Regions from separate parts of the Pseudoalteromonas sp. McH1-7 genome, predicted to be linked through region 1. Evidence: predicted binding sites of a transcription regulator. Region 1 holds the regulator's gene; each other region holds the start of a gene.
What was found. Region 1 encodes sigma-54, which starts transcription at its own class of promoters, with help from an activator protein. Its sites were predicted from a motif close to GTTGGCACGNNNNTNGNNT; they were not measured.
Positions count from the first base shown of each region.

Region 2: the regulator sigma-54 is predicted to act here: its motif matches at 1,971-1,989, upstream of HUZ36_RS02370 (flagellar basal body rod protein FlgF).
Region 3: the regulator sigma-54 is predicted to act here: its motif matches at 3,136-3,154, upstream of HUZ36_RS03215 (P-II family nitrogen regulator).
Region 4: the regulator sigma-54 is predicted to act here: its motif matches at 5,295-5,313, upstream of HUZ36_RS19275 (DUF2884 family protein).

Region 1 is NZ_JABWPQ010000018.1:41,104-48,920, forward strand. It holds gene HUZ36_RS13515 (HPr family phosphocarrier protein) at 1-241, opposite strand, end outside; gene rapZ (RNase adapter RapZ) at 231-1,103, opposite strand; gene HUZ36_RS13525 (PTS sugar transporter subunit IIA) at 1,096-1,554, opposite strand; gene hpf (ribosome hibernation promoting factor) at 1,556-1,843, opposite strand; gene HUZ36_RS13535 (RNA polymerase factor sigma-54) at 1,873-3,372, opposite strand; gene lptB (LPS export ABC transporter ATP-binding protein) at 3,419-4,144, opposite strand; gene lptA (lipopolysaccharide transport periplasmic protein LptA) at 4,141-4,695, opposite strand; gene lptC (LPS export ABC transporter periplasmic protein LptC) at 4,685-5,239, opposite strand; gene kdsC (3-deoxy-manno-octulosonate-8-phosphatase KdsC) at 5,236-5,787, opposite strand; gene HUZ36_RS13560 (KpsF/GutQ family sugar-phosphate isomerase) at 5,787-6,758, opposite strand; gene HUZ36_RS13565 (calcium/sodium antiporter) at 6,768-7,727, opposite strand.
Region 2 is NZ_JABWPQ010000002.1:240,177-247,993, forward strand. It holds gene flgH (flagellar basal body L-ring protein FlgH) at 1-348, opposite strand, end outside; gene flgG (flagellar basal-body rod protein FlgG) at 365-1,153, opposite strand; gene HUZ36_RS02370 (flagellar basal body rod protein FlgF) at 1,170-1,934, opposite strand; gene flgE (flagellar hook protein FlgE) at 2,058-3,458, opposite strand; gene HUZ36_RS02380 (flagellar hook assembly protein FlgD) at 3,500-4,180, opposite strand; gene flgC (flagellar basal body rod protein FlgC) at 4,197-4,628, opposite strand; gene flgB (flagellar basal body rod protein FlgB) at 4,631-5,041, opposite strand; gene HUZ36_RS02395 (CheR family methyltransferase) at 5,715-6,548, opposite strand; gene HUZ36_RS02400 (chemotaxis protein CheV) at 6,564-7,496, opposite strand; gene flgA (flagellar basal body P-ring formation chaperone FlgA) at 7,637-7,817, shown strand, end outside.
Region 3 is NZ_JABWPQ010000003.1:146,232-154,048, reverse strand. It holds gene HUZ36_RS03225 (S10 family peptidase) at 1-1,503, opposite strand, end outside; gene HUZ36_RS03220 (GGDEF domain-containing response regulator) at 1,778-3,007, shown strand; gene HUZ36_RS03215 (P-II family nitrogen regulator) at 3,196-3,534, shown strand; gene HUZ36_RS03210 (ammonium transporter) at 3,548-4,777, shown strand; gene mrcB (penicillin-binding protein 1B) at 5,011-7,332, shown strand; gene HUZ36_RS03200 (methyl-accepting chemotaxis protein) at 7,460-7,817, opposite strand, start outside.
Region 4 is NZ_JABWPQ010000032.1:50,390-58,206, reverse strand. It holds gene HUZ36_RS19310 (MBL fold metallo-hydrolase) at 1-113, opposite strand, end outside; tRNA gene HUZ36_RS19305 (tRNA-Ser) at 242-334, opposite strand; tRNA gene HUZ36_RS19300 (tRNA-Ser) at 353-443, opposite strand; gene HUZ36_RS19295 (hypothetical protein) at 667-813, opposite strand; gene HUZ36_RS19290 (diacylglycerol/lipid kinase family protein) at 1,099-1,941, shown strand; gene HUZ36_RS19285 (DMT family transporter) at 1,983-2,897, opposite strand; gene HUZ36_RS19280 (aminotransferase-like domain-containing protein) at 3,006-4,481, shown strand; gene HUZ36_RS19275 (DUF2884 family protein) at 4,474-5,259, opposite strand; gene HUZ36_RS19270 (PA3496 family putative envelope integrity protein) at 5,547-5,732, shown strand; gene HUZ36_RS19265 (c-type cytochrome) at 5,885-6,331, opposite strand; gene HUZ36_RS19260 (DUF2721 domain-containing protein) at 6,425-6,889, opposite strand; gene HUZ36_RS19255 (TlpA family protein disulfide reductase) at 6,902-7,408, opposite strand; gene HUZ36_RS19250 (YqaA family protein) at 7,529-7,817, shown strand, end outside.

The sequences.
Region 1 (7,817 bases):
GCATACCGATAGCATCCAGTGCGGGCTGCGCATCAGGGCCGCTACACACAACTTTAACTTCTTTACCTTGGCTGCTCTCCAGAAGTAGCAGTGCCAGAACGCTATCCGCTGACGCGCTTTTATCGCCCTGATATAAAGTCACCTCTGCATCAAACTGAACGGCAAGCTGAGCCAGTTCAGTCGCTGCTCGAGCATGTAATCCAAGCTTATTTTGGATTAAAAATGTATCTTCACACATTATTCTCTTGCTCACGATGGCGGATTTTTACGTTAGAGTGTGTTTTTGCAAAGCGCTCACCAATCGTTTGTGCTAAATAAACAGAGCGGTGCTGGCCACCAGTACAGCCTATAGCTATGGTTAAGTAGCTACGGTTGTTTCGTTCAAGGTGTGGCAACCAAGTTTGGACAAACGTTTGAATTTGCCAAGTAAATTTCTGCACTATGCTATGACTTGAGAGATAGTCTTTTACCGGCTGATCTAGCCCCGTTAATGGCTTTAGCTCTGGTTCCCAGTGCGGGTTTGGTAAAAAACGCGCATCAAATACGTAATCTGCTTGTTTTGGAATACCGTGCTTGAAGCCAAAAGACTCAAAGGTAATGATAAGTTGTTTATTTTTCTGACCTAAAATCTTTTCACGAATATCTTCTGCCAGTTGGTGCACGCTAAGGCTGGTAGTATCAATTAAGAAGTCAGCTCTAGTCGTCAATACATCTAACAGCTCACGCTCTTTTTTAATTGCAACGTCTAAAGGCAGGTTGTGTATTGATAATGGATGCAAACGGCGCGTTTCTGAAAAACGTTTAATGAGCGTCTGATCATCGCTGTCTAGATAAAACAGGATTGGTTTAGCAAAACCTGGTAAGTACTCGAGTATATCGTTGAACTCATCTTGTTCTTTGGGGAGGTTGCGGACATCGATACTAACAGCAACTTTGTTGTAGTTGTCAGAAACACTACGAACTAAAGAGGGGAGTAAATTAACCGGAATATTGTCGACACAATAGTAGCCTAAATCTTCTAATACTCGAAGTGCTACAGACTTACCAGAACCAGAACGGCCACTGATAATGATAAGCTCGAGTCCTTTTTCTTCATCACTCATCAAATTCACCTTGGATCACTGCATATAACTCATCGTCATTTTTCGCTTGCCTGAGCATTTTGCAAAATGACTTATTTTTGAGTGTATCAGCAATCGCAGCTAAGGTCTTTAAGTGTTGTTGATTATCTCCTTCAGGTACGATGAATGCGACAAAAATATCGACAGGCTGTTTGTCGATCGCCTCAAACGGGATCCCTTGTTCGCTTACCAAGACCATCGCCAGTATTTTATCAATACCTTCAAGTCGCCCATGAGGAATTGCGATCCCTTTACCTATACCTGTACTTCCCAGCTTTTCTCGTGCCATAAGGGCATCTAAGATAGTGTGCTGGCTGGTATCAGGGATTTGGCTATGCGCTAATTCGCTAATGTACTCGAGAATACGTTTTTTGCTACTAAAAAGGACCGCAGCTTTGCTACAGTCCTTATTCACTAATTCACTTAATTTCATTTTAGTGTCGAGTGAGCTTCTCTTTGTGTTTAATTACTTGACGGTCTAGTTTGTCAATCAGGCCATCAATTGCTGCATACATGTCTTGATGCTCTGTTGATGCAAATAGCTCGCCGCCATTTACGTGCAATGTTGCTTCTGCTTTTTGAACTAGTTTTTCGACATCAAGGATCACATGAACGTTATTGATATGATCAAAGTGCCTCTCAAGCTTCGCAAACTTGTTGGTGACATAATCTCTTAAAGAGTCAGTGATTTCTACATGGCGACCAGTTAAATTTAGTTGCATAAGCATTTTTCCTTCTTGTGTTTAACGTCTTATATCAAGCTTTTACGCTGATTTGACGGTGGAATGGCTAGGGATTCACGATATTTTGCAATCGTGCGTCTCGCTACCTTAATTCCTTGTTCAGCTAAAATATCTGCAATTTTGCTATCACTTAATGGTTTAGCAGTGTTTTCCGCAGCTATTAGCTTTTTGATGAGTGCTCGTATTGCTGTTGAGGAGCACTCACCTCCATTTTCGGTACTGACATGGCTTGAGAAGAAATACTTCAGCTCAAATATGCCCCTTGGTGTGTGCATGTACTTTTGGGTGGTGACACGAGAAATCGTAGATTCGTGCATATCAACCATCTCTGCGACATCGTTTAACACCATAGGTCTCATCGCTTCGGGGCCATGTTCAAAGAATGCCTGTTGTTGTTGCACAATGCAATTGGTAACTTTCAATAAAGTGTCATTGCGACTTTCTAAGCTCTTAATAAACCACTTTGCTTCTTGAAGGTGTGAGCGAATAAACTGGCTATCAGTACTCGATTTAGCAGTTCTCGACATCGCAGCGTAGTGGTCATTTACTCTAATCTTAGGCATCGCATCAGGGTTTAGCTCTACAACCCAGCGGCCTTTCACTTTTTTTACCGACACATCTGGAATAACGTATTCTGGTTCTTCATGAATAATACTCGCAGCTGGCTTAGGGTTAAGACTGTGGATCAGCGTCATAACTTCTTTTAGCTCAGCTTCTTTTAAGCGTGTTTTTTTCGCTAAGGTACGGTAATCACGGCTCGCAAGTAAATCAATGTGCTCGGTCAGGATCATCTTGGTTTCGGTGATCCACGGTGTGTCAGGTGCAAATTGATTTAACTGAATACATAAACATTCTTGCAAACTTCGTGCAGCAATACCGACAGGGTCAAACAACTGGATACGTTTAAGTACGGCTTCGACTTCATCCAACTCTACCGGCTCTTCACTGTTTTCATCATTGATACTTTCTAAAATATCTTCACAGGAAAGCGTTAAAATGCCAGACAGATCTACCGCTTCGATGATGGCAATAGCAATGGCTCTATCTGTTGGGCTAAATGGCGTAAGTTCTAACTGCCACATTAGGTAGTCGTGTAGTGATTCGGAAGTCTCTCCCTGGTAGACGTTATCATCATCAGGTAAAGGAGCTGCGCTTGATGCTGGTGCAGCACTCATATATTCATCCCAAGTCACATCCATGGCAAGATCATCACTAACCGTTTCTTTGCTCATGGCGGTATCTGAGTCCATTTCATACTCGCTGACAGGCGCTTCATCTGAGCTTTGCTGACTATCGTCCGTATTATTTTTATCTTGGCTTTGTTGTTCAGTACTTTCTGCGTCTGCGGTATCGCTTTCTTCCACTTCCAATAGTGGGTTGCTGTCCAACGCTTCTTGTATTTCTTGCTGTAGATCCAACGTACTAAGCTGCAACAGGCGTATGGCTTGTTGCAGTTGTGGAGTCATTGTAAGTTGCTGCCCCATGCGCAGCTGTAATGATTGCCTCATGTATCTCTAACAATCCCTTTTAACAGTTATTAATACTACGTCTTAACTATAGCTTGAATTGTTCGCCTAGGTAGACATCTCTTACGGTTTGATCCGCTAAAACATGTTCTGGCGTACCAGCGGCGATTAATTCACCGTGTGAAACGATGTAGGCTTTTTCACATACGTCCAGCGTTTCTCTTACATTGTGGTCGGTGATCAGTACACCGATCCCACGATTTTTAAGGTGCTCAATGATTGTCTTTATATCTAACACTGAAATTGGATCAACGCCAGCAAAAGGTTCATCTAACAAGATAAACTTAGGATTAGCGGCTAAAGCACGAGCAATTTCTACCCGTCTTCTCTCTCCTCCAGATAATGCCATCCCTTGAGAATCACGGATGTGTTGGATATTAAATTCATCCAACAACTCATTAAGCTGAGCTTCTCTTTCAACTTTAGACAAATCTTTGCGGGTTTCCAAAATAGCCATGAGGTTTTGATATACCGTTAGCTTCCTAAATATGGATGACTCTTGAGGTAAATATCCAATCCCTAGGCGTGCGCGACTGTGCATCGGGAGTAGGGTGATATCATCATCATCGATTTGTATAAAGCCTTTGTCACTTGGTACTAAGCCCACAATCATATAAAAAGTAGTGGTTTTCCCCGCACCATTAGGGCCAAGTAAACCAACGATGCTACCTGCTTCGACACTCAGTCCTACATTTTTGACAACTTGGCGACCTTTATAACTTTTTGCCAAGCCTGTTGCTTTGAGCTCGCTCATGAATTGTTACCTTTTTCCTGTGGATCTTCACTTTTTTCCACGCTGGTGTCAGATTTCTTTTCAACAGGAACCAGAATTGTTCTAACCCGAGAGTCGCCCTGTTCAGAGCGCTCGGCACTAATGAGTTGCTTTTCGATATGATAAGTAATGACTTGTGCACTACTTTTTTGACCCGCTTGCGATATTTCAGCATTGCCAGTAAGTACTAATTTTAATTCGGCAACATCATAGCGAATTTCATTAGCCGCTGCGCGTAAGGTTGTACCATCTGCCTGAGCTTCTTCAAAAACCGCAGGGTTGCCAGTAGCAATTAGTAGCTGCTTATTTGAACCAAGCTCAGCGCGGCGGTGCACTTCCAAACGATCAGCATTGATTTTTCTTGTGCCATGAATAATGACAACGTTTTGCTCGAAAATGCCTATGTTACTTTGCAGTTGAGCTTGCTGACGGCCAGCATCGATAATGACTTCATTTTGCTCTGCAGCAGCTGCGAAAGTGGAACTTGCGAGCAAGCCGAAGAAAACTAATTTGTTAATTATTTTACTGGTCATAATAAATTGTCTTTGTATGGTTGATGAGCTCAATCAGCTGTTTTTGCAAGTCTGCATGTAGGCCTTTACCGGTAATTTTAAGGCTAGGGCCTGTGATAATGACGGGGTGTTCTGATTTCATCAACTTTTGTTTAATTTCAACCCTGACATTGTCGGCATTGATAGTACTGATCATTGCGTCTGGTGTGAGGTTTTTTGCTAAAACATCCCCTTCTAAAATCAGGGTGTTGTTCTCGTATAATGTGGCTTCCAATGCGCTTATCTGCCAATTTTGCTCACCGTTATATAATGTAAAAATGGGTTTTGCAAAGTGGCTAAAACCAAGGTCTTGATAAAGTTCCATTTTATCAGCAGTCACATGGTAGTTTAGTAAGCCATTTTCACTGTAGGTAGTCTGCTCTAATGCGGTCGCCACATAATCGGGTTTAGCAAGTGGTTCATCGTCACTTTTCTTGTTGATTTCTGATGCGTTAAACATCGGCGACCACAGCCAAATCATCAGCGCACTAAAAGTAATGAGCAGAATGACACGAAGCACAGTCATGTACTTGACCCTGTAGTGGTAAGAGGGTGGTTTTGGCTGAGCATGAGCAGATCTGTTAACTCTCTGACGGCGCCAAAGCCTCCCGGCATCAAAGTGGTATAGTGGGCAATGCGTTTTATCAGCGGATGTGCATCATTCACGGCGACAGCAAAGCCAACTTGCTCCATCACTGGCAGATCAGGGCCATCATCGCCAATATAGGCAATGTCTGCATCCTTCAGATTAAGCTGCGTTTTTAGTGCTTCATATGCCACTAGCTTGTTTTCTTGACCTTGGTAAATATGCGTTACATTTAAACTAGTCATGCGTTGCTGAACTATTTGTGAATGTCTACCTGTGATGACCGCAACCTCAATACCGCAGTTTACTAGCGCTTTGATACCGAAGCCGTCTTTGGTATTGAATGCCTTTAATTCTTCACCGTTGTTACCTAGATAAATGCGTCCGTCAGAGAATACACCGTCAATATCGCAAATTAAGAGTTTAATTTGAGTTGCTTTTTGCCAAGCATCTGTTGAGATATCTTGATAAAGGTCACTAAACTGCATCATAGCACTCCCGCTCTAAGTAAATCTTGGGTATTCAATGCACCCACAGGGACATTATTCTCGTCAACCACAATTAGTCCATTGATGCGTTTATTTTCCATAATATTTAGCACCTCAGCAGCGAGCATATCGGCGCGTGCGGTGGTACTTTTTGCGGTCATAACTTGTGTGATTGGCGTTGTGTGTATGTCTACTTTTTGTTCTATGATACGGCGCAAGTCACCGTCTGTAAAAATACCTTGCAATTGTGTCTGCTCGTCGACAATCGCTGTCATTCCAAGACTTTTTGCAGACATTTCGAAAAGGGCTTCTTTGACGGTACAGTTGCTACTGACCATAGGAATGGCACTGTCTTTGTGCATGATGTCAGCGACTGTGAGTAATAGTCGTTTGCCTAAACTTCCTCCCGGGTGAGAAAGCGCGAAATCATCGGCAGTAAATCCTCTGGCTTCAAGTAGAGCAACTGCTAATGCGTCTCCCATAACCAGCGTTGCTGTGGTACTTGCTGTGGGCGCTAATCCTAGTGGGCACGCCTCTTTTGACACTTTAACGCAAAGGTGAACACTAGCGTTGCGAGCCATGGTTGAGCTTGGGTTGCCTGTCATAGAGATCACAGGTGCACCTAAACGTTTAATTATCGGTAAGATTGAGATAACTTCTTGGGTTTCACCTGAATTTGATATCATCAAAACCACATCATCTTTGGTGATCATACCTAAATCGCCATGACTAGCCTCACCTGGGTGCACGAAAAAAGCAGGGCTTCCTGTGCTGGCGAGTGTAGCGGCAATTTTATTTCCAATATGACCTGACTTACCCATACCAATAACAATAATTCGACCTTGGCAATTAAACATTATTTTACAAGCTTGCTCAAACTGTTGATCGACAAACTGCTGCACTTCCTCTATTGCTGCAAGCTCAGTAGCAAACACTTGATTAGCAGATTCAATAAATGGGGTCGTTGTCACGTGTATTCCTTAAATGATGTAGTAAATATATCCGATAAAGCAGGCGAGTAACAAACCACCTTCAAAGCGGTTGATACGACGTTTACCAGTAATGCTTAAGCTCATAATAAGTAGCAATAGTGTTGCACCAAGCATAATAAATATATCACGAGCCGCGATATTGGTATCTAATACGGAGGGATTGATGATCCCCGCAATAGACAGTACCGCAAGGATATTAAAAATATTCGAACCAATGATATTACCTAGCGCTAAATCGTCTTCATTTTTTAATACGCCAGCTACACAGGCTGCGAGTTCAGGTAAACTGGTTCCTACCGCGATGATAGTTAACCCAATCAATAAGTCGCTCATCCCAAAGTACTTTGCAATATCAACAGCTGCACCCACCAGATAATCGGCGCTAACGGGGAGCAAAATCATACCAACAACAAGCCAAAAAATAGCTTTTTGTGTGGGGACATTATCCGGCACCTCTTCACACGCTTCACTAACGAAAGGATCGTCATTGCTGTTGCCGCTGCGTTTGGTAATGATAATTAAGGTAAGGAGAAATGCTGTGAAGCCAATAAGCAGTAATATACCTTCAACAAAACTGAAGTTATTGTCACTGACAATATACCAAGCTCCCAAGGAAACAATGATAAGAAGTGGCATTTCTCGACGTAAAATTCCTGAGCCAACCGAAAGTGGCCGGAGTAAGGCGGTGATCCCAAGGACTAATAATATATTGGCAATGTTAGAACCTACGGCGTTACCAACGGCTGTGTCTGTTTTATCTGCAAGAGCGGCCTGTGCAGCAACCATCATTTCGGGGGCTGAAGAGCCCATGGCGACAATGGTTAAGCCAACAATTAATGTTGGTACACCAAAGTTTCGAGCTAAAGCTGCTGCGCCAAAAACGAAGCGGTCGGCACTCCAAACCAGTGCAATAAAGCCAAGAATGAGAATAACAAACGATAAAACCATGAACCTCTAGCCAATAGGATTAAAATTTCGTTAGATACTACCAAATGCGCCTTGGAAAGTATAAGCAAACCGTCACATTTAACGACTTAC
Region 2 (7,817 bases), on a different contig from region 1:
AATAGCTTCATTACCTATGTTTATTGCGTTGGCACCCAAACCAATAATGGGATCTAGGCTTGAGTCACTTGACTTATCTAACTCTGAATTAGCTGCTTTTGTTGCCTGAGTCGTCTCGCGCAGCACGATCGTAATAATGTCCCCGACCCTCAACGCTTTTTTATCTGCATACAAATCATTTGAAAATTGTGTATTAAACAGTGATCCTGTGGCTACTATCTGTACTTGGTTATCTTCAGGATAAATCGGTGCATAATACGGGTCATCACGCACCACACTTTTGTTTTGGGTCGTACTACATCCAGACAATGCAGCTACCGTTACTATGGCCAAATATAATGCACGCATATTACCCCCTACCCAGTTACAACTGCTGGTTAATGTAGCTCAACATCTGGTCAACAGATGAGATAACTTTAGAGTTCATTTCATAGACACGCTGCGTTTCAATCAGATTAACTAATTCTTCAGTAACGTTTACGTTCGATGTCTCGAGTGCTCCTTGAACAATTTTACCAAGCCCTTCTACACTTGGGTTACCTTGCACTGGAGCACCACTTACCGCTGTCTCTGTATATAAGTTCTGCCCTATCGGCTCTAGACCTGAAGGGTTAATGAAGTCACTAATAGTCAACTGGCCAATAACAACATTTTCAGCTTGACCAGCAACACGGACTGATACTTCACCGTCCTGCGATATAGTGATTGATTGAGCATCATCTGGCACGTTCATCTCTGGCAACACCGGGAAGCCGGCACCTGATGTGACGACGCGACCTTCTTCATCAGTGGTAAATTGTCCGTTGCGAGAATAGGCCGTCGTTCCATCCGGCATTTGTATTTCAAAAAAACCAGGGCCTTGGATCATCCAGTCTAAAGAGTTTTCTGTACTCAACATGTTGCCTTGTGAGAAATTCTTTTGGTTAGCCACCACTTTAGCACCGGCCCCAAGCATCAGACCTGAAGGCAACTCTGTATCCTGAGAGCTTCTTCCTCCTGGCTGGTTAATATTTTGGTATAACAAATCTTCAAAAATCGCACGACTCTTTTTATATCCAACAGTACTGGCGTTAGCCAAGTTGTTAGAGATAACTGAAATATCAGTTTGTTGTGCATCCAAACCGGTTTTACTTATCCACAATGCAGGATTCATAATTTCTACCTCACTCTTAAACTATGCGTAGGAGCGAAGTGTGTCGCTCATCTATTTCTTCAGCTGTTTTCATCAGCTTAATTTGCATTTCAAATTGTCTTTGATGATTGATCATATCAACCATCTCGTGAACTGGATTTACATTAGACATTTCTAGGAAGCCGCTCATCACTTTGGCGGTAGGTGATACCTCACAAAAACCGCAGAACCCATCTTCCAAAGTGTCTTCTTTGGGCCTGAATAGGCCGTCATTTCCTTTTTCTAGTTTGTTGCTGTCAGCCTTTATAATCTTCAGCCTATCAACAACCTCTAGAAAATTAGCAGGCGCTCCTTGTGGACGAACTTGAATGGAGCCATCATCGCTAAACACCACTTTATCTACAGGTATGGGTAGAACAATCGGCCCACCTTCGCCAATAAGTTGACGCCCATGAGCAGTAACTAACGCACCGTCATTACGAATATTCAACGTACCAACTTTGGTATATGCTTCTTCGCCTGATGCGTCAACAACACTGATCCAAGACTTATCATCAACAGCTATATCTAGCTCCCGACCGGTTTCGACTATTGCCCCACCAGTCATATTAGTTCCTGGGCGCTCTTGCATTGCAAACACACGGGTAGGTAACCCTTCACCAAATGCCTGCATTGAACGAGCCTGTGCAAAGTCCGCTTTGAAGCCAGTCGTGTTGGCATTTGCTAGGTTATTCGCTTTTAACGCCACACCACGTAAGCTTTGCTTAGCGCCTGACATCGCGATATACACCATTTTATCCATGACGATGACCTATAAAATTCTAACTTGGTATATGTAATGCAAACTCAATGCCAAAATGGTGAAGTGTTTTTGACGGGAATAAAAAAGGCTGCTTGAGAAGCAGCCTTTGGAGGGCATAATATATTATCGTATCTGTAATATATTCTGTTGTAATGTTGAATTAACTTCGAGTGCTCGCGAGTTAGCCTGGAAATTACGCTGTGCGCTTATCAAGTCAACCAGCTCATTAGTTAAGTTTACGTTTGACTGCTCTAAGGCTGAAGAGCTAATACTACCTAAAGTACCAGTGTTAGGTTCCCCTGCTAGTGGTTCACCAGAGGATAGACTCTTCTTCCATTCAGTATTGCCTATCGCTTGTAGGCCTTGTGAATTTGGAAAACGTACTAATGCAACTTGACCTAAATAAGTGGAGTCGCCATTAGTGTAAGATGCAACTACCTTACCATCAGAGCCAATATCAATTCCCGCCAAACGGCCAACTGTGGCACCATCTTGTTCCAATGCTTTTACTTCAAATCGACCTGACGAGTATTGAGTCGGCAGCTTTTGCGCTGTGTTTGCTTCATCGCGCCAGTTTACGACAATATCATTGGGAAAAGTCGCACCATTATCAAGCAAATTCGACATACCAATTGTCGGATCCGTTGCGTCTTGTGGGCCTGCCAGACTGAGCGGGTTAAAAGTCGAACCGGTATTATTATTAAAAACTAGCGGCGTTGCTGATGGGTCAGCAGCAGTCTGTGATGGAATACCACTGGCATCAAAGCGAAATACACTGACAGGCGTATACGGAATTGGTGGCGTTGCCGTCGGATCAATCTGTCTGGCATTATGGTTAAACGGTTTGTCATCTAACGTTGCATAGGTAGACCATTCATTGTCAGCTGTTTTTCTGAAAAATAGCTGTAGCGTATGAGACTCACCAAGCGAATCATACACGGTAATAGCCGTTCTGGAGTTATACGACGCGCGTTGCTCTGGGTCAAACGCAATCGTCGGTGGCTGAACCGTTGCATCAAGGTTGAACGACGTATAAATCTGAGATGTGGCACGAGGCGAGCCTGACGCGTCTGGGATTTGTACTGGCGACGTGGTACTCAAACTCAATGATGTGGTATCACCTGTTGAGGGGTCAACTGGGAACCCCTGCAAATAGTCACCTTTGGCGTTTACAATAAAGTTGTCTTTATTGAGTTTAAACGCGCCAGCTCTAGAATACGTGAAGTCCTGTGACTGTAATGAGTTTGACATGGCAAAATAGCCCTCACCCTCAATCGCCAAATCAAGTGAATTCTGTGTAAACTTGAGTGAACCTTGGTGAAATTGCTGCGCAACCATAGTGGTTTGCACACCATCACCATTTTTCGTTTTACCTGAACTAAAAACAGACGAAGCGTATACATCAGCAAATTCTGCTCGAGACTCTTTAAAGCCTGTGGTGTTTACGTTAGCGATGTTATTTGCCGTTACATCCAAGTCTTTTTGCGCGGCCGCAATACCTGTCAATGCTATGTTAAAACTCATACTCTCACCTCTAATTTCTTAAGGTTAATTCTCTAAAACTATTATGCTATTTCAGCAATGTCAGTTAAGCGCACCGCGCCTTCTTTCGTGTTAATAACGATGCCATTTGCACCATTAACATTCACACTATCTATATTTCTGAATGTCGCAGATGGAAGTGTCTGGTACTCACCTTCAATCATCCCTTCAGCTTTGATGGTGTACTCACCCGGAGGCATTGTTTCACCGTCTTTATTTTTACCGTCCCACGTAAACCTCACAGCACCGGCGCTTTGCTCACCGAGCTCTAATGTATTCACCAGGGCACCAGCTTCGTCATAAATTCCTACGGATAAATTCTGTACCGGCTCTTGAACAATAACAGAGCCTTTAGATAAGGAATCTCCACCATGCTCTAGTGTCGTAGACTCCAGCAACGCCTTTTTACCAATTAATGTTGACGCTTGTAATGCCGAGTTTGAAGTCATGGATGCTGCTAACGAGTCAAAGTTCTCATTAAGCTTCGAAATCCCCTCAGCCATTGTAAAACTCGTCATTTGCGCAATCATCTGGTCATTATCAGCAGGTTTACTCGGATCCTGAAAGGACAGCTGTTGAGTAAGTAGCGAGAAAAAGTCTTCTTGCGACAACTCATCTCTGGGCTTTTGCTCCTCGGCCTGCTTTTGCCTGTCCCAGTAGAGTGAATCTACACCCGTTGATGTGGCATTTACGTTATTACTCATCAGCTGTTACTCCCAATTAGCGCTGGCCTAGTTGCAGCGTTTTTGTCAGCATCTGTTTTGCTGCATCTGCAACTTGTACATTGGTTTGATATGAACGGGACGCTGAAATCATATTTGCCATCTCTTCCACCACATTCACATTCGGTTTATAAATGTAGCCATTTGCATCTGCACTGGGATGATTGGGGTTATACTCCACTTGAAGTGGCTTATCACTCTCAACTACACCCAGCACTTTAACTCCTACAGATGAACCGGCAGCATTGCTTTGAGACGCTGCGGCCTTGGTAAGTTCAGCGGCAAAAACGGGATGTCTAGCTCGATATACTTTATCTTGGCTAGAGCTAACGGAGTTTGCATTAGATATATTACTCGCGGTCGTATTCAGGCGCACATTTTGTGCACTCATGCCAGAACCTGCTATATCAAAAACGTTATATAAACTCATCGTTATGCCCCTTGACTACCTAGAGCTTTTTTAAGCCCTTTGAACTTACCAGATAGGAACTGCATACTGGCTTGGTACTCTAATGCGTTTTGTACATACAAGTTTCGTTCCACCTGTATATCAACTGAGTTACCATCACCTGTATCTGCTTGATTTGGCGAACGATATAGCTCAGATGAATTACTCATTTTAGTACCACCACTTAGGTGCTTGGCATCTGTTCTGACCATATCATTGCCGCTTCTTTGCGATGACTTTGCCGCTTTCAAGGCACTCGCAAAATCGATATCTTTCGCTTTATATCCTGGAGTATCTGCATTTGCGATATTGCTTGCTAAAATTTCAGCACGTTGAGAACGAAGTAGCATTGTGTGCTGATGTACACCCAACGCTTTATCGAAACTGATTGCCATTATCTCACTCCAAAAATTTGACTCATTAGGTAAAAGCAATATTCAGGCCAATTAGAAATTTATTTTAAATCCTTACAATTCAAGAGGGTAGTAGCATATCAATAGCAGTTAATATTCTTTGTATCAGTTTACACAGTACAATATAGGGAATTTGTATCGGCATTAAAGGGATGACTTTCACGATTGTGACAATCTTAAGAGTATGCCTATGTGAATAAAATAACGGCAGAGCGTTTAAAGTAACTTGGCGGAGTGGTACTGGTTTGTATAATGCCGACTCAATTTGAAGGAGTAAATCTGATGCGAACTGCGTTAAAAGTGTCTTGTTTATTTAGAGCAACTCAATAGCGAAATTTTTGCCTGCCTACAGAGCGTAGGTACCTCAGCATAAGACGGTTATTGACAAGATTTTCTCGCCTGAAAATAGACCTCTTAATTAAGGTAATTGGTATTAGGGATCACAGCGGCTGGATAATAAGTTATTATTTCGAGCTCAAATTGGTTAAGTGGATTAATATTATCAGTAAGAATTTAGAGTCTAAAAATAGCTCACTAGATGAAAGAGGCTGTTACAGTTAGTGAAGTTGTTGTCAAAGTTTAAGGCACCTGCTGGGTACAGCGTTTTTGTACCGCAATAAATCAACAGGCAAGCTTCCCTGCTGCCATTATTGTGTTAAGCTTTCTTCTGATAAATGATACCAGGATTACACCTGATCATGTTGAAGTCATCGCTTAACCCGGCCATTGACTCTGAGGCTCCCAAAAACAAATACCCATTTGGATTAAGTGATTGCGCAAACTGCGAAATTATTTTTGCCTTCACCTCAGGTGCAAAGTAAATCAGCACGTTGCGACAGAATATCACATCAAACTTTCCCATCAGCGCATAAGAATCAAGTAGGTTCAAATGCCTAAAGCTCACCATTTTGCGGATTGGCTCAACCACCTTTGCCATGCCATTACCACTATCAGTGAAAAATTTCTTTCTGCGCTCTGGGGATAAGCCTCTGGCTAGTGCAAGTGCATCATATTCCGCGTTCTTGCACATATCTAACATAGTGTTAGATATATCAGTGCCTACAATTTGTACACCCATCTTCAGCGAGCCTGGGCTCTTGCTTGTATATTCATTCGCCGACATCGCTATCGAATACGGTTCCTGTCCTGACGAACTGGCAGCAGACCAAATCTTTACCGGTCGCCTTAAGTCTTTAAACTCTGGCAAAATTTTGGTTTTGATTAGCTCAAATGGGTAAGTGTCGCGGAACCAAAGCGTTTCATTTGTGGTCATTGCATCAACCACGGCGGCACGCAGTTGCCGCTCATGTGGACTAAGCGTTTTAGCCACTAAAGATGAAAGCGTTTCCACACCGAAACGAGCCATAAGAGGGGCTAACCTACTTTTAACCAAGTATAACTTATTGTCACCCAGCACAATACCGCACTGTTGTTCCAAAAAAGTTCTAAATTGATCGTACTCTTTTTGCTCTAAATGCTTATTTTCCAAGTGCTACCACCAGCTTTAATCACAGTGAACCCATTTTTTAACCGCTGCTGCCAACTCATCAGGGTTAAACTTTGCAATAAAATCATCAGCGCCGACTTTTTCTATCATCGCTTGATTAAATACACCACTCAATGAAGTATGAAGTATTACATGCAATGGCGCTAATTTCGGATCCGCTTTTATTTCTGCTGTTAATGTATAGCCGTCCATTTCAGGCATTTCAACATCAGAAATTAATAATCCAACGCGCTCAGTGACATTATTTTGACAGTCTACTTCTGCTATCTCTCGTAATCTGATTAACGCCTCCTTACCATTTTTAGCCAGCTCGGTTTGAACACCCAGAGGCTCAAGCGCACGTTTTACCTGATTACGAGCCACAGCTGAGTCGTCAGCAATGAATACTATACGTTCACCAAGATCTTTTTGCATCTCACCATCAGATACAATATCGGCACTCACTTCTGTATTGATTGGACAGATCTCATTGAGAATCTTTTCTACATCTAAAATTTCAACTAATTCATTTTCAATTTCAGTTACCGCTGTCAGGTACGAATAACGGCCTGCACCAGACGGTGGCGGCATTATTTTTTCCCAGTTCATGTTGACGATACGCTCAACAGCACTAACTAAAAAGCCCTGAACGGAACGGTTGTACTCAGCAATAACAATAAAACAATTGCGAATATCCTGAATAGGTGGCCCACCTACTGCAAGTGACATGTCTATCACAGAAATAGTTTGACCACGAATATGGGCTACCCCCCTGATTAGAGGGTTTGACTTTGGCATACTCGTGAGTGCTGGGCATTGCAGCACTTCCCGGACTTTAAACACATTGATGCCGAAGCGTTGTCGACCTTGAAGCCGAAAAAGTAATAGCTCGAGACGGTTTTGACCAACCAGTTGTGTTCGTTGGTTAACCGAGTCTAAAATACCTGCCATTTCAATCTCCTACTGTATAAACCGCTAATCGGAACGATCTTTGCTTCGACTCTGATATGGTTTACCACCCTTGATTAGGTGCAGTTATTAAAGCAGAATCTTTATACCTTGTTTCACCCCATAAGCATAGTCGAAACATCATGAGTTTGTTAAAAAAAACCCGTTACATTCAACTTTTTTGTTTGTTCGCTCATTTTATAAGCATAGGATATGGCCACTGTCAGCAATATGACAACAAAGCCTTGGAACAAACTGCTGTCGATTTTGTTGCTCCACAGGTAGAACTTGACCCTGATAGCCAACTATCAATATTTGCTATAC
Region 3 (7,817 bases), on a different contig from region 1:
TGCTGACTGTCCCACTTTTGGTATGGTGTTTTGAATGAAGCGGCGGAGATCTTCATTGGATGTTTCTAAGTCTTCGTGACGTAGGTACATCATATGTCCAGAGCGGTAACCTTTGAAGGTTAACCTGTCTCGCATCTTCCCGCTAGGATCTAGTTGCCACATATTATATTTAGCATCAAAGTAATTAGTCGCACCATCGTAGTAGCCAGACTGAGTAAGTACATGGAGGTAAGGGTTTTGTGCCATGGCTAATCTGAGCTGCTCACCGACATTATTGTCGCTATTATCCCAAGGATGAACCGCACCAAACATATTGTACTTTACATCTGTTTTATAATTGAGTTCAGTCGCAAAATAGTGATTAATTGCCGGTGTAAATGAGTGCAGCCAAGATGTAAGCTCAGGCCAATAGTCTGGGCGGGATCCTGCATCTCTTTTATCAATACCGAGATAGCGAGAGTCTAGTCTACCTATAGTGCGACCGCGGTCGCGCAATAGCTCTTTCCAAAATGCTGCGGTAGGAATGTCGAGATTATTTTGAGCAACGAAACGCTCATTTAAGCCGCTATATTTAGCAACAGTTTTGATAACACTTTGTTTTTCCTGTTCGCTGATAAATGCTCCTTTGGCGAGTGCTGGGAGGTATTTGTCGATAGTATATGCTTCTACTTCTGCTAGCACCTCAGGTAGGTCTTTACTTTGAAGCTCGGTTGGTAGGGCCTTATGATACCACGCAGCAGCTGCGTAATAGGGTAAACGGTTAGCAACTTTTACTGGGCCTTGACGCTTGATCCCGATGTCGGTTGGAGATACCAGAATAACGCCGTTTAAATATAACCACTGCTTGTTTTGCATAGCGTGTGCGAGTCCTGCAACACGCGTGGTACCATAGCTTTCACCAATTAAATACTTAGGTGATAACATGCGCTCATTACGATGAATGAAGGTATTTAGCCACTCCGCTAAATATTTTATATCGGCGTTTATTCCAAAAAATATTTTTGTTTGTTCTGGTTTACTGGGATATTTACCTTCAGCATTTTTAAGAACCCGGGAATAGCCAGTATTGACCGGATTGACATATACAATGTCTGCGACATCTAAAACAGAATACGGATTATCTTTTAAACCGTACGGTTGTTGCGGATAACCTTCGTCATCTATTTTTAATACTCTTGGTCCAGTATAAGCGATGTGCATCCATACAGACGCAGAGCCCGGACCACCGTTGAAAGAAATTAATAGTGGACGTTCGCTTACTTCTTTTATATTTTTACGCTGGTAGTAGGTGTAATGTAGCGTGGCGATTGCTTCACCTTTTTCATTCCACACCGGCTGCGTCCCCGTTGTTGCCGTATAGTTTATACGCTTGCCTTTAATTTCAACGCGATGTTCTGTTGTGATTTTATGATCTATCTCAATGGTGCGGTTGTGTTGTTCAGCTATGCTAGGCAATGAAAACAAAGCACAACTTAAAAACACAAATGACAGTATTTTGTTCATGGCTTCCTCAATAAAACGGTAAGGTATTGCGGCATTAAAAAAGTATTTTAGGTGAAATTCAAAGTCATTGAGACAAACAGAGTAAAAAAACAGCTAGTTTGAAGATAACTGTTCTCAACTCATTTATTATTATGTAACAAATTTGTCTGCTGCTGGTTTTTTTTAGTCCTAGATTCGCGTATATTTAATACTTAATTATGTAGTAATAAAGTATTTAGCCTCGTTAAATTCTTGTTTCACTGCGCTTCTCGTTGTACTTAAGAGATCTCAATCCATGCAAAGAATTCTAATTGTTGAAGACAGTAAGGTCGTACAGCAGGTATTACGACACCTTGCCGCTCAATATCTTGATGTCGCAATTGATTTTGCTTGGTCACTCAAGGAAAGTAAGGCCTTTTTGAGCCAGCATGAATATACATTGGCGCTGGTAGATTTAACGCTGCCCGATGCGATGGACGCAGAAGTTGTGCAGCTTACGCTCAGTCATCAGATCCCAACGGTGGTGTTAACATCGAAAATTGATGAATATAGTCGCCAGCAAATGCTTGAGATGGGGGTGGTAGATTATGTCATCAAAGACAACCGCGATTCTTATCTATACGCAGTCAAGCTTGCATCTCGCCTGTTAAGAAACCAAGGGTGCAAAGCACTAATCGCCGATGATTCAGTGATTAGTCGTGTAGTTATGAAGCAGATGTTAGAAAAGCAGCTTTTTACTGTACTAGAAGCACAAGATGGTGCTGAAGCATTGGAAATGCTGCTCGGAGATCACGATATTAAGTTACTACTTACTGACTTTGCGATGCCAACAATGGACGGCTTTGAGTTGGTAAAGTCGGTGCGAAATAGTCGCGGTCGAGATGAACTTGCCATTATTGGTTTATCTGGGGCAGGCAGTCATGGGCTATCGGCAAAGTTTATCAAATACGGTGCAAATGACTTTTTGGCGAAACCATTTATGAGTGAGGAGTTCCATTGTCGAATTATGCAAACAATGGAGCAGCTTAATTTGATTGCGGAAATCAAAGAGTATGCGCACAGAGACTATCTGACAGGGTTGTACAATCGCCGATACTTTTGCCAACACGCTGAGCGCCTAATAAAAAATAAACCCAACCAGCATATTCTTGCTTTACTCGACCTCGATCACTTTAAGTCGATTAATGACCAATATGGCCATGAAAGTGGCGATGAAGTACTTAAACAGGTCGCTGACTTATTACGCAGTGCTTTTGGGCATTACATAGTCGCTCGAATTGGCGGTGAAGAGTTTGCGCTATTGATCCCAAGCTCAGATCTTAATCGAGCAAAGCAAATGTTAGAAGATTTTCGAGAGCGTTTAGCTAAACAAGCGTTTACGATTGTGCAGGGGAAATACCGATGCACTATCAGTATTGGTATGGCGGCGTGTCAATCAAATACGCTGAGTGAGGTGATGCGTAAAGCCGATAAAGCGCTATATCAAGCTAAAGATAAGCAGCGAAATTGTGTTATTGCGCATTAATATTGCTTTAGTATAGGGTTTTGCACCAACCCAGTTCAGACTTAATAACAATGCACCTAGATGGTGCATTTTTTATGCGTAAAAAGTGCGATTCAGTATTAATTCATTGTTAATTAAGGAATAAAAAATTTGGCATAAAGGTTGGATTACAGCATGTAACAGGATCAACTGTCCTAAGGGGACTTAGTATGAAAATGATAAGTGCAATAATAAAACCATTTAAACTCGACGAAGTGCGCGAAGCGTTGGCCGACTTGGGGATTGAAGGGATGACGGTTGTTGATGTCAAAGGCTTTGGACGTCAACGTGGTCACACCGAGTTATATCGCGGTGCTGAGTATCAGGTCGATTTTATACCGAAAATAAAAATAGAAATTGCGACCTTGGCTGAAAATGCAGAACGTGTAGTAGAGACAGTAACAAAGGCAGCTTTCACTGGCAAAATTGGTGATGGAAAAATCTTTGTATATGACTTAGACCAAATCGTTCGGATCCGTACCGGCGAACTTGATGAAGAAGCGATTTAAGGGGATCCTAACGATGGAAAATACAATCATAGAACTCAAATTCTCATTAAATACTTTTTATTTTTTGATTTCGGGTGTGCTGGTGATGTGGATGGCAGCAGGTTTTGCCATGCTAGAAGCTGGACTTGTTCGTTCCAAAAACACCACTGAGATACTAACCAAAAACGTCGCGCTTTACGCGATAGCTTGTACTATGTATCTGCTTATTGGTTATAACATTATGTATGTTGATAACGCTGAGGGTGGTGTCCTGCCAAGTATTGGCGCGTTAATCGGAAGCGCCGCAACTGATGCGGATCATGCGTTGCAGTCTGACTTTTTCTTTCAAGTTGTCTTTGTGGCTACCGCGATGTCTATTGTTTCTGGTGCGGTAGCTGAGCGAATGAAATTGTGGGCATTTTTAGCGTTTTGTGTTGTGCTTACCGGCTTTATTTATCCTCTTGAAGGGTATTGGACTTGGGGTGGAGGATTTTTATCTGAGCTTGGATTTGTGGATTTTGCAGGTTCTGCCATTGTGCATGGCGCTGGCGCCGCTGCGGCCTTAGCAGGAGTATTATTACTCGGTGCACGTAAAGGCAAGTATGGTAAAAATGGCGAGGTTTATCCTATTCCTGGCTCAAATATGCCACTAGCCACACTTGGTACGTTTATTTTGTGGATGGGGTGGTTTGGCTTTAATGGCGGCTCACAATTATTTTTGGCAGATAAGGAAAATGCCATCGCAGTAAGTCAAATTATGCTCAATACCAATGCCGCAGCCGCTGCGGGTGCGGTGGCGGCTTTATTAGTATGTAAAATGATGTGGGGTAAAGCAGATTTAACAATGGTGCTAAACGGTGCATTAGCTGGCTTAGTAACGATTACCGCAGAGCCTGCTTCACCGACACCGATACTGGCTCTTATCCTTGGTGCGCTTGGTGGAGCACTTGTGGTATTTAGTATTATTGCGCTAGATAAGGCTAAAATTGATGACCCAGTCGGGGCAATTTCAGTGCACGGTGTTTGTGGTGCATTAGGAGTGATGATGGTGCCATTTTCAAACTCAGACGCCACATTTCAAGGTCAAGCGGTTGGGCTTGTGACGATTCTTGGCTTTGTGTTTATCACATCCTACATTGTGTGGAGTGTACTTAAGGCAAGTATGGGGATCCGAGTTGGCGAAGAGGAAGAGCTGAGCGGAATGGATCAACATGACTGCGGCGTAGATGCCTACCCAGAGTTCGTGACAGTTCGCGGACAGTAATACTTATTGGCTCTAGGTCAATATGTGAGGAGTGGTTTATTTTATGTTTACAATGTTTTGCTTGATATAAGACAAAGTCAGTGAACAGATAAGCCGCTCTTAGAGTTCTCGTTGTCTAAATAAAGTGAGTCCAGTGGGCTCACTTTTCTTATTCACCGTGATTGTGCTTTCAGCAGTTGTTAATTTAGGTTACTCTACTATCTTGCAATTCACTTTTCAGTTTTATTTGGGTCATGACGGACAAAAAGAAAACAACACCTACCAAAAAATCAAACGTCAAAGCGAGCACTTCACGTAAAAAAAAGACCCAACCTGCTAGCACTAAGATGCAAAAAGTTAAGCGTAAAATATTAAGCGCGACATGGTCTTTTGTGTGGAAAGGCACGGTAGCGATGATATTTGTCGTGGCAATGTATGTTATCTATCTAGATGCAAAAATAAGCAGGCAATTTGAAGGAAATAAATGGGAACTGCCGGTTCAAGTGTATGCCAGAGCAATGCAGTTTTTTCCTGATCAATACTTGAATGAAAAAGAGGTATTATGGGAGTTAAAACGGCTTAACTACTCCCGTGTAAATCGTATTAGTCGTACCGGTCAATATACGGTACAAGGTCGCACTATCACCATTCACCGTCGAGCATTTGAATTTTATGATGGGCCTGAAAATGCGCGTATTTTTACCCTAAATTTTGCTAGTAAAAAGCTCGCAAGTATTGTTGATAATCAGGGGCGACGTTTATCCGCAGCTCGCCTTGAGCCAGTGCAAATAGCACGTATCGGTAACGAAACTCGCCAAGATAGAGAGTTTGTACCTTTTGATAAGTTTCCCAATATCCTCAAAGAAACATTATTAGTGGTGGAAGATAGAAACTTTTATGACCATCACGGCGTTTCAGTGCTGTCGATTTTGCGTGCGCTTTATACCAATATAAAAGCAGGCCGTACGGTGCAAGGTGGAAGTACGTTAACTCAGCAATTGGCAAAAAACTTTTATCTTACTCGTGAGCGTACACTGATTCGCAAAGTGAATGAGGCATTTATCGCGTTAATTTTGGACTTCCGCTACAGTAAGGATGAAATTCTGGAAGCCTATTTAAATGAAGTGTTTTTAGGTCAAGCGTATAACCAAGGCGTGCATGGCATGGGGTTAGCGGCAGAGTTTTATTTTGCAAAGCCCGTCGATGAATTAGAGTTCGACCAGATTGCAATGCTCATTGCAATGGTCAAAGGTCCTTCTTTTTATAACCCCAGACGTTACCCTGAACGGGTGATGGAAAGACGCGACCTAGTGTTACGATTAATGGTAGAAAACGGCTTAATTACAACGCCTGAATATCGCGTAGCATTGGCGCGACCGATTGATGTTGAGCCTTTAAAAGCCAGTCGTTTACAGTCGTATCCTGGATATCTAGAGTTGGTTAACCGCGAGCTGAAACAGCTAGTTCCTGATGATAGCCTGATTGACTCCGGACTGAGAATATTCACGTATCTAGATTTACAAAAACAAACGGCAATGGAGGAAGCGGTTAAAAAGGGGTTACCATATTTAGAACGCCGCTTTAAAACTGAAGATCTAGAGACCGCAATGTTATCTGTTAACGTTGAAAAGGCTGGCGTGTCAGCACTAGTTGCCGGTAGGCAATTAAAGTTTTCAGGGTTTAATCGGGTGCTGGATACAGAGCGAAACATAGGCTCATTAGTAAAACCTGCTATTTATTTGAGTGCATTAGCTAATCCAAATTATCACTTAGGTATGCTATTGGATGATAACCCGCTGGAAGTGACTGATGGCTCAGGTAAAGTGTGGTCGCCAGAAAACTTTGACCATAAATTTAGAGGCAAAGTCCCTATGTTTGATGCTTTTAGTAATAGTATTAATATTCCTGCTGTGAACTTAGGCTTGGATGTCGGAGTAAACCGCGTAGCACAAACATTAAATGAGCTTGGGGTCGATAAGTCTATCACGCTTTATCCATCGTTACTGTTAGGGGCATTGGAATTATCTAGCTTAGATGTGGCACAAGCCTATACAACGATTGCGGCTGATGGCAAACATAGTGAATTAACAAGTGTTATGGCAATCACGGATTCAATCGGTAAATTGCTTTACGACCATAGAGTGAAAAAACAGCAAATATTAGACCCAGAAGCTGTGTATATGACGAAGTACGGACTAAAAAGGGTGACGAAGAAGGGAACAGCTAAGCGTTTAAACTTACATTTCCCTTCTATCCAGCTAGCAGGTAAAACAGGGACGAGTAATGATTTACGCGATAGTTGGTTTGCAGGGTTTGACCAAAATACAGTGACAGTGACTTGGATAGGAAGAGATGATAATAAACCAACGGGGCTGACAGGAAGTCAAGGTGCACTCGAACTTTACATTCGTTACCTCAAACCACTTAACCCTCAAGCTATTGTGGATGAACGCCCTGATTCTATCCGTTGGGCATTCATTAACCCTAAAACAGGTAAACAATCACCTCCTAGTTGTGGCCCTGTTGTGCAGTTGCCTATTCGATCGAGTATGTTTGAGCCAAGACCTAGGTGCTAATCCTAACCTTTGTTTAATATACTGAGTCTATAGATAATCTATAAGTCAACAAAGCGATTGGTTTGGTACAAGCCAATCGCTTCTGCTTTACTCCCACATATTGAGTAATGATTACGGCAAAATGCTATTACGTTCTAAATTTGTCAATTTCCCTATTTAGGGTTTGCGATAGGGTACCGAGTTTTTTAGCGTCAGCTTGTGTTGCTCTAGCTGAACCTAATGTGTGCTGCGCTAAATTGTTGATATCTTGAGAGCCACTGAGTGCATGTTCGGTCGCCTGTGTTTGCTGCTGAACAAGTTGACTAATGAGTTTTCCTTGCTCGTCAATATCACGCATACTTTGCTCTGCATGCTGTAACACATTATTTGTTTCATTGGCAGCGGTGACGCTCTGTGCCATATTCTCTTCACTGCTGCGCATTTTATTTTGGGTATCTTTAGAGGCCGCTTGCAAGGACTGGATTATATTGTGTATTTCTTCCGTC
Region 4 (7,817 bases), on a different contig from region 1:
TGACAGACCACGTCAACATCGGCACGACAGCAACCATCAAGTAACAGTAGCTCTGAGCCGTGCTCAACCAAATAAATATGTTGAATATAACCCTCTAAGGTATGGATTTTCATTAGTCATACTCATATCCCTAATCAGATATCAACATAGCATAGGTTAAAGACATCTGACCAGTTGTCATATGAACGTGATAAATTTCAGGCATAAAAAAACCGCAATTAAGCGGTTTTCTTATAAGTCATGGCGGAGGGGGAGGGATTCGAACCCTCGATAGGGCTACAAACCCTATACTCCCTTAGCAGGGGAGCGCCTTCAGCCACTCGGCCACCTCTCCGGCGCAATACTTTAAAAATGGCGGAGAGATAGGGATTTGAACCCTAGATACGCTATTAACGTATGCCGGTTTTCAAGACCGGTGCTTTCAACCACTCAGCCATCTCTCCATGGGCAAAGATAATACTTAGCGATTTAAGCGCTGTAAACCATTTTTAAACTGTTTGCTTAAAAAATGTTCTAAAAATAGGTTTTTTTTAAAATTGTGCCAGAAATTAGCGGTTTGACAGGGGGATTTTATCAAAAGTACTGGTTGAAGTGATGCTTTTGTGGTCTATTTAAACAAATGCTGACGAGAGCATGGCGGGTTGGGACGCCATGCTCTGTGCAGACTTACTTATACATAATCACGTCTTTTAACGCTAAGTGTTGACCACAGACTGCGAGCCACTTCGTCAAATTGAGTCGACGTTGTTTCGTTGCTTGCGTTTGGTTAAGCGTGTTTTGTGATGGGCTGCAAGGCGCAGCTGAATTAAGCATGTCTGGCTCCTAATTAAACTATGGTTGAAAACAAGGCTATTTTGCACGCAGTTTGTTCAAATTTAAAACGATAAAAATTACTGTTTTCGGATAAAAATAACTAATGTATTTTGTATTTTTCCCTGTTTGTAAAATTGTGATTTTGCATATTTATGCGAATGGGTATTTATCTTGTGTTCGATTAACTTCAATTAAATCATTTGTTTGGTTTTCTTTGTTTTGTGTGCCAATTGTTTTATTGGTTGTTTATTCATATAAGTTGATTTTTTGTATTTGAGAGGCTTTATGCTGGTGGTGGTTAACCCTTTATCGGGTGCTGAGGGAGATGCGCAGATCGCATGGTTAAAGCAACAATTAAAACAACAGCAGATAACGGCAACTTGGTTTAATACCACCGGCAACTTTGTATCAGACAGAGATGCAATAGTAAAAGCGACGACGACAGGGACGACAGTAGTAGTAATTGGTGGAGATGGCACCTTACACTTAGTTGCCAACGCCATCGCTCGGCGTAATAATCCACTCGCCTTGCTTCCTGCTGGTACGGGTAATGATTTTGCACGGCAGTTTAACTACTCCAAAGCACAGTGGCGAGCTGCCGTATTTTCAGATCAAGTTACCAATATTGACTTGGGTAAAGTAGATAGCCGCTGGTTTGTTAATGTTGCAGGCGTTGGGTTTAACGCGCATGTAATGAATAACTTGGGGCAAAAGAAGCGCTTGGGAAAGCTTAGCTATACCTATGCGGGATTAATTTCGCTATTTAGTGCAAAATCAATCTGCTATCACAGTAAAACATGGCCTGAGCACGGTATGATGCTGTTGCTCGCCAATGGTAAACACTTTGGTGCAGGGCTAACTCCTGCGCCTATGGCCAGCTTGAATGATGGGCAATTGGAGCTGTTGTGGTTTACACCGAAAACACATTGGCAGCGGGTGGTAGTATTTGCCAGTATGTTGCTTAAGCGCCATATTGGCGCGAAAAATGTGCATCACGACCGTATTACCGAACTTTGTATAGCACAAGCGGGATATGATATTGAGGCCGATGGTGAAATTGTTGGGCGCACACCAGCAACCATCACATGTTGCCGCCAAGCGTTGAGCATAAAAAAAGCGCCATCATAAAATGGCGCTAAAAAGTAAGAAGCCAAAGTATTGGTAAAACCTCAACTTCTAACTGGGGACCGAATGGACAACCATGTGTAAATGCGATCCAAAGGAGTTAATACAATTGCATTGCCAAGGATGACCAAAATAAATCCAATGAACGTATTTTGTTGCCATTCAAAGCCTTCAAACAAAGTGCTCAACGCTACAGCAACAAACGGAAATAACACAATTAAATAACTGGCTTTCTCTGGACCAATATTCTTGAGCAAAGAGAAATAACAACCAAAAGCAATGACGGTGCCAAATACACTAAGATAAATAAGTGACCACCAATAAGATGCAGGAGCTTGGTTGATAAATTGATGCTCACTGAAGGCCACATAAGTGGCCAGCATGATGGCGCTATATAGCATACCCCAAGCATTTCCTGCCATTACATCAATTTGCTGGTTTGAGTTACGCACGCTCACCATATTGCCAAGTGACGCGACTACTGTTCCCGATAGAGCTAATAATAACCCCATGAAGGCATCGCTTTGCAAATCAAATGCGACCAAATCGTGCCAAAATAAGCTGACTATACCAAGCGTGCCGAGCGACGCACCAAAGTAAATACGTTTGGCAATTGGCTTGGCAAAAAACAGCTTTGTATTAATGATATTGACGACTAGCAATAAAGAAAATGCAATCGAAGCCATTGCCGAATTTAAATGTGCTTGAGCCCAATACAGAAATAAATAGTTAGCACCAAAGTTACACAGAGCGAGTAAAATAAAAAAGCCATGATCGCGACGGCAAAAGCGCATCGGCACCCGTTTGTAAAAAACAAATACCCACATACAGATCGCCGCAAGACCAAAACGGTAAAATAGCGATACAAACTCATTAACGTTGCCTAGCTGATACTCGATGGCCAGCCAAGTTGAGCCCCATATCAACACGGTAATAGTATAGAGAAACAGATTTTTCATGATCGGCTCTAAATTAAAACAACAGTAGATGTGCGTAGTGTACGCTGCTATTCTGTATAAGCTATATACAGAATTTGTTATTTTAAACCTATACAGATTATTTTATTTATGAGTACAGTGATCGAGCGTCAGCAATCCGCTTTTTTATATCAACAAGTAATCCAAATGATTTTATTAATGGCGGAGCAAGCGTCTATTTTGCCGGGAGAAAAACTGCCATCACTTCGCGCAATGGCGCAAAATCTGAATGTCAGTATTCCAACAGTTAAGCAGGCCTACCAAACACTAGAGGCGCAAGGAAAGGTCATCGCGAAAGAAAAGTCAGGTTATTTCTTATGTGAAGATCCTCCTGTAAAACATTCACCGAAACGCGCAAGATTGCCAGCCAACCCTGTCGTTGTGAATAAACAGGCATTGATTGAGCAGGTGTACTGTGGCATTCATCAATCGCACGCTGTGCCACTGGGGATTGCAAATCCAATTGCGATCGCAGGTACGGAGCAGGTGCTCGCAAAAATCATGCGCCGAGTGATGAAAGAAGCTGGTAGTGAGTTGATTAATTATGGTCCGATGGATGGTTTGGATAGTTTAAAAAAACAAATAATAAGGCGTTATTTGGATATGGGGCTGGCAGTTAGCATGGATGAGCTGGTTATTACTAATGGTGCTCAAGAGGCGCTAGCAATTGCGCTACAGGCGGTAACAAACCCTGGTGATGTCATCGCTATTGAGTCGCCATGCTACTTCGGCATTGTTGAGCTAGTAGAAAACTTAGGGCTGAAAGCAATTGAAATACCTGTGTGCCCTGACGATGGTATTTGGCTTGATGATTTAGAGAAAGCTTTGGATAAACATGATATTCGTGCTTGCGTCTTTTCTACCAGTATAAGTAACCCGCTGGGAAGTTATATGCCAGATGCTCGACGTGCGCAATTAGTGGAGTTACTGGAGCAGCGAGAGGTGGTGCTGATAGAGGATGATGTATATGGCGATCTCTACTTTACCGAACAGCGTGGTATACCTGCGCAGGCATACAGTAAAAAGGGGTTAGTGATCACCTGTGCTTCTTTTTCAAAAACGGCAGCACCAAGCTACCGAGTTGGCTGGATGGTAGCGTCGCAATTTAGTGCAAAAGCGAAGCGTATCAAACGCGCATTGAGTTGTTCATCCTCTTTGATGAACCAATGGGCTTTAGCGGATTTTCTCAGCTCAGGAGGATACGAGCGCCATTTAAAGCTCGTTCGCAAACGGCTCATTGAAAATCGCGATCGCATGATCCTTGCGGTAAATTTTGCATTTGGGGATGAGGTTCGTGTTAGTCGCCCCAAAGGTGGGTGCGTGCTGTGGCTAGATTTGGGTAAGCAAGTAGATGGCGCTGTTTTATTCCAGCAAGCGTTAGCAGCAGGTATTAGCATTACACCTGGCACGCTTTTTAGCGCGAGTAAAAAATATCAAAACTGTATTCGTATAAGCTATGGCTTACCATGGTCAGATGAATTGGAACAAGCCATTGTGACATTGGGTAAACTGGCTGAAATACAAAGAAAAAGGGGGGATCTGACCCCCTTTAATGGTATTACTTAAATTTAAATAACTGATAGGCGGACATCTCAGGAATAGCGTTTGCAACAATGGCTTCGTGATGGGCTATCTGCTCAAACTCACCACATAAGCTGTCGGCTTTTTGCTCGATGGCTTTTGCTTGTTGTGTCACTTTGGTCTCTATTTGTGTCGCAAAGTCTTCCATACGTTGCTCAAAAGCACTCATATCACCATTTGAATTTGACATTTCAGTGCCAATCGTCACAAGTAAGCTGCCGATTGATTGCATCATCGCTCCTTTGATAACGGTTTCTACTTTTTCATTAAATTGCTCATCAAAGTTACTACCAAAGTCATCGAAGGTTTGTTTGCCCATGACGAATGCACCTTGCTGGTAAAATGTACCGTGTACTTGGGTTTCAAAATCGTTTATCACTGCATGAATATCATCGAGATTGGTAAGGTTGAATGTTGTGGCAACCTCGTTGAGCGCAACTCCTGCTAGTTTGATGCCCTCAAAGGCGATATTGGCGACTTGGGGCAGCCGACCCCTTAATTGTTCACTATATTGTGTTAGCATCGCTTGTTGTTGTTGATTGAGGGGGATGGTGTCGCCATTGAGCGTAAGGGTTCCTTGACTGGTGATCTCTGCTGTTGCATGGCTTGCTGTGGTGATAACTAAATTATCCGGTGTGATACGAACGTCATTTTGAAACTCGACTTCACAATTTTCATCGTTAAAGGTAACGGTATGCTGTTCATGCGCTGCAACCGTGGTGCTCATCATTGTTGCGGCGGTTAGTAAGATAATTTTATTCATAGTCAATCCTTATTGGCTCAGTGACAAATATGACATTACAAAAAAGGTGCCAATTAATAAGTTTAATATAATCAGAATGTTGTGGTTTTTAGGTGTGGAATGAAGTGTCTAAAAAATAATGGAATTGACTAAAATTTAGCTATTCTTATCACTTTCTACAATCCGATAAAAATTTTTTATTGTGAAGACAAAAAAGTCTCACTTTTCAGAATGCAAATTTAACGCTAAATAGTGATCTTGAGAGACGGTTCTCATTTTATTAATGACTATATTATTTGGAGTAAGTTGTGGGTAAGACATTCTCTTACGATGCGCTTGATGATGATTTTGCTGATGATGAATTTGAAAAGTTGGGTCGTAACCAACATGATAAGCAAAAACGTAAAGTCAAAAGAAAGCTAGACGACTACTTAGAGCAAAAACGCCTACGTAGAAATCTAGGCGACGATGATTTCGACTATATTGACGATTGATATTGTACGTCTATCACGAATAAAGTTGTGAATACTATTATCGCTAGATAATAGGGTGGTTGGATGAAGTAAGGCCAGAGGTATAAAGGCCTGAAACGGATTACACACCAGCTCACAGACCTCATAAGCAGCCGCATACGCGGCTGTTTTGTTTAGTCTTTGAATGACTGGTGACAGTCTTTGCAGCCCTTCGCCCAGTCTTTAAATGCTGAAGCGATGATCTTCTTATCACCTGATTCTGCAGCTACCGCTAGTGCTTGTGCATATTCGGCAAACTTTTTGGCTTTGCCATCAAACTCAGCACGATCTGACCAAATGGCCGGCAGTGCGTCAGTGTTTCCTTTATCTGAACCTTCGATAAAAGCTTCCCATGGCATTTTTGATAATTGTGCAGCATTTTGTGCGCGTTGCTTAAATGCTTCGGCATCGAAAGGTACTTTGCCCTTTAACATGTCCCCCATGTTACCGATTTGGAAGCGGATCAGCTGGAAAGATGCTTGACGGTATTGAATGGCATCTTCCGCAGATTCAAACATGGTGTTCGCCTGTGCGGTTGCCGCAAGGCAGCTTAATAGTGTGACGGTAAGTAGTTTCTTCATAGTCGTAAACCCCTAATTATTTTCCCTATTGTCAGTGTAACTTTTAAATACAAGCAAACAATTGCGATGAATGTCATCGATAATTTACCGATGTTAGCTCTCAATATCTTTGAATATCATACCTCGACGCATGCTACGGGTAGCAAGAAAAATTTCTGCTAGCAAGGAAACAAATGCACCAATCAGTAAAACCATTGCAGCGATAAAGCAAGCTGACAGCGTAATGCCAAGTGGCATACTGTACAAGTGTGACATGAACAGGAGCATAACCACGGCACAAACTAAAAGTGCACTAAGGACGCTCATACTAAATGCGATATGAATAAAGCGAGAGCGCTTTAATAAAGCTCGCATTTCACGACAAAAGTGCATTTTTAGCTCTTCGTCTTGTGTGCTATTGATTTTTCTATCTAGCAAGCGCGCTCTGTCAGTAATTCTCGCTAACCGATTTGACAGTACCCCTAGGGTCGCTGCAATCCCTGTTATTAAAAACACCGGTGCTACAGCGGTTTGAATCACTTTTGCCATGGTAAGAATGCTAACAACATCAGGCGTCATGGTAGTACCTCATTAATTCCAGCGTAGTTTTGATAATGTGTTTGGCTGCTCGCCAATAAGTGTCTGTAATACGTTATTTTGCTCATCGAGTAATATTAACCTGGGTATCCCTTTATTTGCATAGCTGTTGTAAATCGTACGGTTAGGATCAGCGACAAAGTGGATAGGTAGTGCTTGGGTATCATTGAACTGTTTCAGTGTAGTCTGATTTTGCTCGCGGCCAATGGCAATAATCGTTAAATTTGACATGTTGAGTAATGAAGACGCTTGCAACTCGTCCAATAGCCGCTGTGAGTCAGAACACCAAGTTGCAAATAATATCACCAGTTTTTTGTGCTCAGCTTCAAATGCGACTTTGTTATCGTTAATATCGGTTAGGTTTAGATGTTTAAAGCGCTCGCCCACTTGAATATAGGTTTGATACCCAGATGCAATCGGTGCTTCATGAGACGTGCTGCATCCGTTTAGCCCGGTTGTGAGCAAAGTAGCAAGCAGCAAGGGTTTTATTATTGTTTTCATGCTTTGTCCTATGAGCGTGTGAGTATTTTTGAAGTATGGCGTGTATTTAAGTATATTGCCCCACTTGAATAATTTCTTAAAGCCTAATTGCTAGCGCAGATTGGTATCACCTTCGTCACTATGATTTATCTTTCGTTATTTGGACTTGCGTTTATTGCTGCTACCTTACTTCCTGCCTCCTCTGAGCTAGCACTCAGCGGCTTGGTGACACAACAACAAGGTGAGTTGCTGTGGTTATGGGTTGCGGCAACAACTGGTAATTTGCTTGGGAGCTGTGTGAATTATTATTTAGGGTGGTTTATCGTCAAGTGGCGGGATAGACGGTGGTTTCCAATTTCTCAAAAGCAGTATGATGCCGCATGTGCCCACTTTAACCGCTATGGTAAGTTTTCATTGTTATTTGCGTGGT